Regions from separate parts of the Serratia sp. C2(1) genome, predicted to be linked through region 1. Evidence: predicted binding sites of a transcription regulator. Region 1 holds the regulator's gene; the other holds the start of a gene.

Region 1 (3,417 bases):
CGCTGAGGATCTCCAGCCGCGCATCGTGGTGGCTGAGCGCATGCTTGACGATCGCCAGCCCAAGCCCGCTGCCGCCGGTCTGGCGTGAACGGGCTTTATCGACGCGGTAGAAACGCTCGGTCAGACGCGGAATATGTTCGGCGGCGATGCCCGGCCCATTGTCGCTGACCTGGAACTGCGCGCCGTTTGGCGTCTGTTGCCAGCTCACCTCAATATTGGTGCCCTTCGGCGTGTGATTGACGGCGTTATACACCAGATTCGACACCGCGCTGCGCAGTTGGTCATCGTTGCCGAATACCTTGAGCTGCTCGTTCACCCGGAAGGTAATCTCATGGTTGCCGCCGCTCAGCGACTGCGCCTCACGCTGCAACACCCGCAACATCAGCGGAATATCGACCCGCTCGTTCATATCGACGTTAGGTGCCGCCTCAATGCGCGACAGCGTCAGCAGCTGTTTGACCAGCCCGTCCATGCGCCGGGTCTGCTCCTGCATGGTGCCCAACGCCTTACCGCGCAGCGAGCCGTCCAGTTCCTCGTCGCTCATCATCTCCAGGTAGCCCTGCAATACCGTCAGCGGGGTACGCAACTCATGGCTGACGTTGGCGAAGAAGTTGCGGCGCGCGCCTTCCAGCTGGCGCATTTGGGTGACATCGCGCGCCACCATCAACAGTTGCCCTTCCGAATAGGGCATCACGCGGAACTCGACATAGTGCTCGTTATTGAGTTGCAGCGTCAGCGGCCGGGTGAACTCCTGCTGTTGCAGATAGTGGCTGAACTCCGGGTAACGCAGCAGGTTAAGGATATGTTGACCGTTGTCTTCCGGCCAGCGGAACCCCAGCAGATGCTGCGCCAACCCGTTGCACCAGAAGATATTGCCTTCGACGGTGGTCATCACCACCGCATCGGGCAGCGATTCTGCCCCGCTGCGAAAGCGTTTGATCAACAACGCCAGTTCACGGCGGCGGCGACGGTTGCGCTGTTGCATCTGGTACAGGCCGTAAAACAGCGGTTCCCAGCTCCAGCGCCCGGGTGGCGGCGTCATGCTGCGGTCGACCCACAGCCAGTGGGAAAGTTTGAGTTGGTTGTAGAAATTCCATACCAGCGCCGCCAGCACGGCGGCCAGCAGCAGCCAGGGCAGATAGCCGAAAATCAGCCCCAGCAACAAGGCAGGTAAACAGAAAAGAGCCAGCTCCAGGGCCAGCCTCTTCCACGACAGGCGTTCTAGCACAGCATATTCTCCAGCGCGACGCGATCAGTAACGCGTTGAGAATCGGTAGCCGGTGCCCCGAACGGTTTGAACCATTTTGTCATGACCGGTGGTCTCTAACGCCTTACGGAGCCGACGGATATGCACGTCAACGGTGCGGTCTTCCACATAAACGTTAGTGCCCCAGACGTGATTAAGCAACTGTTCACGGCTATAAACACGCTCCGGATGGGTCATAAAGAAATGCAGCAGTTTGAACTCGGTCGGCCCCATGTCCAGCGCCTGCTCATTAGCCATTACGCGATGCGAGGAAGGGTCCAGGCTCAGCCCCTGCATTTCAATCACTTCTTCCACCGCCATCGGTGAAATGCGGCGCATTACCGCCTTGATGCGCGCCACCAGCTCCTTCGGTGAGAACGGCTTGGTAATGTAATCGTCCGCTCCCACTTCCAGACCGCGCACCCGGTCTTCTTCTTCACCGCGTGCGGTCAGCATCATCACCGGAATATCGCGGGTCAGCGCTTCGCGCTTCATGTGTTTGATAAACTGGATACCGGAACCGCCGGGTAACATCCAGTCGAGCAACACCAAATCAGGGAACGGCTCAGACAGGCGCGTCACGGCGCTGTCATAATCTTCGGCTTCCAACGGTTGGTAACCATTCTGTTCCAACACAAAGCACACCATCTCACGGATCGGCGCTTCGTCTTCCACCACCAGTATGCGTCTTGCCATCGTCAATCCTGCCAATGTGTTAGCGATCTATTAGGCTGTGTCCCGCCATTGCTCGTGAGCCCCGCTGGCGGTCATTTAAGCGTGAAGCAAGGCGCGAACCGAGAGGTTTGGTGGCGCCAAATAAGCGGTGAGCAACGCAGCAGCACGCTTAAATGGCCCCAACCCGGAGGGGCGCGCCCCAAAAACCCGCTGCCTGCGTTGTCGGGTTCGAACATAGTCCCGCCATGTCCTTCACCCTCCGCCTTGACAGCGTGCTTTTGGGTCTGCGCCGGCGCCACGATCAATGGCGGGGCACAGCCTCATTGCGGGCGCCATTATGCGTCAGTTTTGTGACACTTTTATGAAAAAACCAGCCTGTTATAGCCAGTAAGCATAGCGATTATTTCCAGCTTCAAAGAAAAATCATTCAGTTGTCATAATGATTGCGTCACGACAGGAGAGTCTGCCCCCTTTATAATCACCGCCATGAGTTTATCGCCCCGGGAGTGTCATGCGCCTGATCCACACCTCTGACTGGCATCTTGGCCAGTACTTTTTCACCAAAAGCCGCGCCGCCGAGCACCAGGCTTTTTTACGCTGGCTGATCGAGCAAATAGAACAGCAACGGGTGGATGCGCTGATCGTCGCCGGGGATCTGTTCGATACCGGCTCGCCGCCAAGCTACGCCCGCGAGCTGTATAACCGTTTTGTGGTCGAGTTGCAGCGCACCGGCTGCCAGTTGGTGGTGCTGGGCGGTAACCATGACTCCGTGGCAACCCTGAATGAATCGCGTGAATTGCTTTCTTGCCTGAATACCACGGTGATCGCCAACGCCCAAAGCGACATCGGGCAGCAAATCCTGGTGCTTAACCAGCGCGATGGCCGGCCGGGTGCGGTGTTGTGCGCCATCCCGTTCCTGCGCCCACGCGATCTGATCACCAGCCGCGCCGGCGAATCGGGCGGGCAAAAACAGCAGGCGTTGCAAGAGGCGATCGCGGAACACTATCAACAGCTTTACCAGGCCGCCTGCGCACGCCGCGATGAACTGGGGCTAACCTTGCCGATTGTCGCCACCGGCCACCTGACCACCGTGGGGGTTACCACCTCCGATTCGGTGCGCGACATTTACATCGGCACGCTGGATGCCTTTCCGGCGCAGGCGTTTCCGCCGGCCGATTACATTGCGTTGGGGCATATTCACCGGGCGCAAAACGTCGCCAAATCCGAACATATCCGCTACAGCGGTTCGCCTATCCCGCTCAGTTTCGATGAGCTGGGCAAACCCAAGAGCGTGTTTATGGTGGATTTCGCCGAAGGCGCCCTGCAACAGGTCACCGCACTGGAAATCCCCAGCTTCCAGCCGATGCAACTGATCAAGGGCGATTTGACGCAGATCGAACAACAATTGCAACAGTTCGCCGATTATCAGGGGGAGCTGCCGGTATGGCTGGATATCGAAGTGGCCACGCAGGATTACCTCAGCGACATTCAGCGCC
Region 2 (3,417 bases), 530 kb from region 1:
GGGGCGTACAGATAACGATAAACCGCCGGCAGACGGTGATAAGCCGCGTAGGCGTTGAGATCGACAGGGGTAAAGCGGCGTAGCCGCAGGCGTTCGGTAGTCAATGGCAGGCTAATCAACTGCAAGGGTTCATCCTTTCATCTGGGCGCTTGGGCGCGAAGTGAAGACGTGAGGGTGAATATAGCCGTTAATCGATCATTTTTAACCTGTTAAAGCCGCTTCTCCCCCTGATATTCCGGAGGAGAAGGGGTAGCGCTAGCTACCTGGCAACCAACTTACTTGATCGCCATAGCGTCACGCATGGTGTAGAACAGGTCGGTCTGATCGGTCAGGCCCACGACGTTTGCGGCATGAGGGCCGTAGGCGGCAACGCGCAACTGAGTGCCGGTGTGTCCCTGAGAGCCTTCCTCCGAGTTACCGTAGCTGATGGTCATTGGCGCGCCATCTTTGGTGGTCAGCGTTTGCGTCAGGCCTGGAGCCTTGGCATCGACGGCAATAATCTGACTGGAATGGGCGTGGTCGGCGGTGACAATCACCAGCGTGTTGCCGTCGGCGCGGGCAAAGGCCAGCGCTTTTTGTACCGCTTCATCCAGATCGACCGTTTCGCCGAACTGGCCGCAAGGGTTGGCTTCATGGTCCTGCTTGTCGATCGAGGCGCCTTCCACCTGCAGGAAGAAACCGTTCTGCTGGTTTTTCAGCAGGTCTATCGCTTTTTCGGTCATTGCCGCCAGCGTTGGGATATCGGCAGTACGTGCCGGGTTGTTCTCGCAGGTGACCGCCGGTTGGTCGATATTACCGTGATGCGAGGCTTTCGGGCCCTGCCAGCGCACCGGCATATTGCCGGCGGCAAACAACCCCAGCAGCGGTTTTTGCTGATTGGCTACGCTGACGGCATTCAGGCCGTCGAGGTTTTCCACCCACTGATAACCCAGCGCAGTTGCCTGGTCTTTCAATGATTTTCCCTGCCATTCGCCGCTTTTCGCCAGCTGATTAAAGGATTTCGCTCCACCGCCCAGCGAGACGTCGGCGCGGGTTTTGAGCAATTGCTCGGTGATCGAGCCGCGGCCGCCATTCTCCAGCGCGTTGGTGGCGCATTTTTCGCTGGTTTCTTCCGGGCCGTAACATTTGCGTGAGGTGACATGCGAGACCTGCGCGGCCGGTGTGGCGTCCTGCAACTCGGCGGTGGAGACGTTACCGGTGGCTTTGCCCGCCGCCTTGGCGATCTCCAGCAGCGTCGGCTGATCCTTGCCGTTGACGTCAACTCCCAGCGCGCCGTTATAGGTTTTTACGCCGGTGGACCATGCGGTCGCCGAGGCGGCAGAGTCTGTCACGTAATCCGGTTTGTGGGTTTTCTTGTCCAGCGAGTAATGGGTGTATTGGCCGGTCAACGGCAGGGCATCAATGCCTTTAAAATAGCCGCCCGCGCCTTCTGCGTAGTTGCGCGCCGAGGTGATTTCAGAATCGCCCATGCCGTCGCCGATCAATAAAATCACGTTTTTAACCGTTTTGTCTGACAGCGAGGCTTTCAGCGCGGCGGTTTGATCGCCGCTCAGGCGGCGTGCGCCGCCCGGCTCCACGATGTTGCCGCGCGCCGCGCGCTCGGAAAGACCCGCGGTATTGGCCGGTGTTTCATCGGCGAAGGCGGCAGAACAAAGCAGGGCGGATAACACGGCACCGGCGATCAGGGAAAGGGATTGCTGCATGGGGAAAGCTCCTTGTCATAATTCAAAATATATCAATTTGTTAGGCAGGGAGAGTAGTGCAGAGGTGTGACACTTTTATGACGAGACGGGGGGCTGAAATGGGATAGCCGGCGGCTATCCCAGGCAATAAATTATTCGCTGCGGGCGGGAATATTCAGGCCGCGTTGGACTGCCGGGCGTGCCAAACCGCGCTCCAGCCATTGCCCCACCCGTGGGAAACTGTCGAATTCCACCAGCTCGCGCGCCTCGTAGAAGCCGATCAGGTTGCGCACCCAGCCCAGCAGTGAAATATCGGCGATGGTGTAATCCTCGCCCATGATCCAGTCACGGCCTTCGAGGCGGCTTTCCAGCACGCCGAGCAGGCGTTTGGATTCATTTTTATAACGCTCCAGCGGGCGTTTATCTTCGTATTCGCGCCCGGCGAAGCGGTGGAAGAAGCCGAGCTGGCCGAACATCGGGCCGACCGCGGCCATCTGGAAAAATACCCATTGGATGGTTTCGTAACGCTGCGCGGGATCCTGCGGCAGGAATTGACCGCTTTTCTCTGCCAGATACAGCAGGATGGCACCGGATTCAAACAGCGGCAGCGGCTTACCGCCTGGGCCATCGGGATCGATAATCGATGGGATTTTACCGTTCGGGTTCAGCGACAGAAATTCCGGCGTCCAGGTTTCATTTTTGCCGATATCGATCAGATGCGCTTCATACGGCAGGCCGATTTCCTCCAGCATTATGGAGACTTTTACGCCGTTAGGCGTCGGCAAGGAGTAAAGCTGCAGGCGTTCCGGATGCTGCGCCGGCCACAGTTTGGTGATGGGGAATTGTGTTTGATCGAGCATGAGGAGTCCTCGGGTTGACGGTTTGCCTATTGAGTATTGCACCAACGCTAACGCGTTGCGGGGCTAAAGCGTGAGGTCAAAATGTGCTTTCAGAGCATTCTTGCCGGCGGTGGTGAGTTGCAGCTCGCGGCTATCGAGCCGGCGCCTTATCCAGCCACGCTCGAGAAAAGCGTCAAGCATCGCTGCGCCAAGTGCGCCACCGAGGTGAGCCTTGCGTTCGCTCCAGTCCAGACAGCCGCAGGCGAAGCGCCGCCGCGAAGGCGCAGGCGTGCAGTCGACGCCCAACCGCGTCAGGGCAGCCTGCCCCGCCTCGCTCAGCCGGTAGTCTTCCTCGCCCACCAGCCAGGCCAACCGATGCAAACGGTCATGCAGTTTTACCGCCACTTCACCGGCCATATGATCGTAGCAGGTGCGGGCGAATTGCAGCGAGGTGGGAGTCGTGCTTTTCACCGCCGGCCGTTCGACGCCGGCCAGCGCCATCAGCGTTTCCAGCACATCGGCCACCGGTTGCCCCGCCAGGCGGAAATAGCGATAGCGCCCCTGTTTGACGCAGGCGATCAACCTCTGTTCCTGCAAGCGCGCCAAATGCCCGCTGGCGGTAGAGGCGGCGACGTCCACGGCGGCGCTGAGCTCGGTGGCGGTATAGGCGCGCCCGTCCATCAGCAGGCACAACATGCGCGCACGGGTACGGTCGGCGATAGCGGCAGTCAGAGCTGCCAGACGATCTTCGATATCGATGTCATTCATACTTCGAGATTAGGCGAAGTATGGCTGTAGGTCTAGCCTTAGGATAGGGTTATTCTTCCTGACAGGAGCTCTCTATGATTGCCGTTATTTTTGAATTGCAGGCCGCCGACGGGCAGCGTGAAACCTAC

What was found. Region 1 encodes PhoB, which activates phosphate uptake and scavenging genes when phosphate is short. Its sites were predicted from a motif close to CTGTCATAAAACTGNCNNAT; they were not measured.
Region 2: phoA (alkaline phosphatase) is a predicted target of PhoB. The motif match lies at 1,768-1,787, and genes of this name have one in related genera.

The regions. Positions count from the first base shown of each region.
Region 1 is NZ_JAZFBA010000001.1:3,096,862-3,100,278, forward strand. Features, by position in the region: gene phoR (phosphate regulon sensor histidine kinase PhoR) at 1-1,228, opposite strand, end outside; gene phoB (phosphate response regulator transcription factor PhoB) at 1,253-1,942, opposite strand; gene sbcD (exonuclease subunit SbcD) at 2,433-3,417, shown strand, end outside.
Region 2 is NZ_JAZFBA010000001.1:2,565,538-2,568,954, reverse strand. Features, by position in the region: gene V2S86_RS11975 (GNAT family N-acetyltransferase) at 1-125, opposite strand, end outside; gene phoA (alkaline phosphatase) at 276-1,703, opposite strand; gene V2S86_RS11965 (glutathione S-transferase N-terminal domain-containing protein) at 1,835-2,542, opposite strand; gene V2S86_RS11960 (ArsR/SmtB family transcription factor) at 2,606-3,289, opposite strand; gene V2S86_RS11955 (antibiotic biosynthesis monooxygenase family protein) at 3,364-3,417, shown strand, end outside.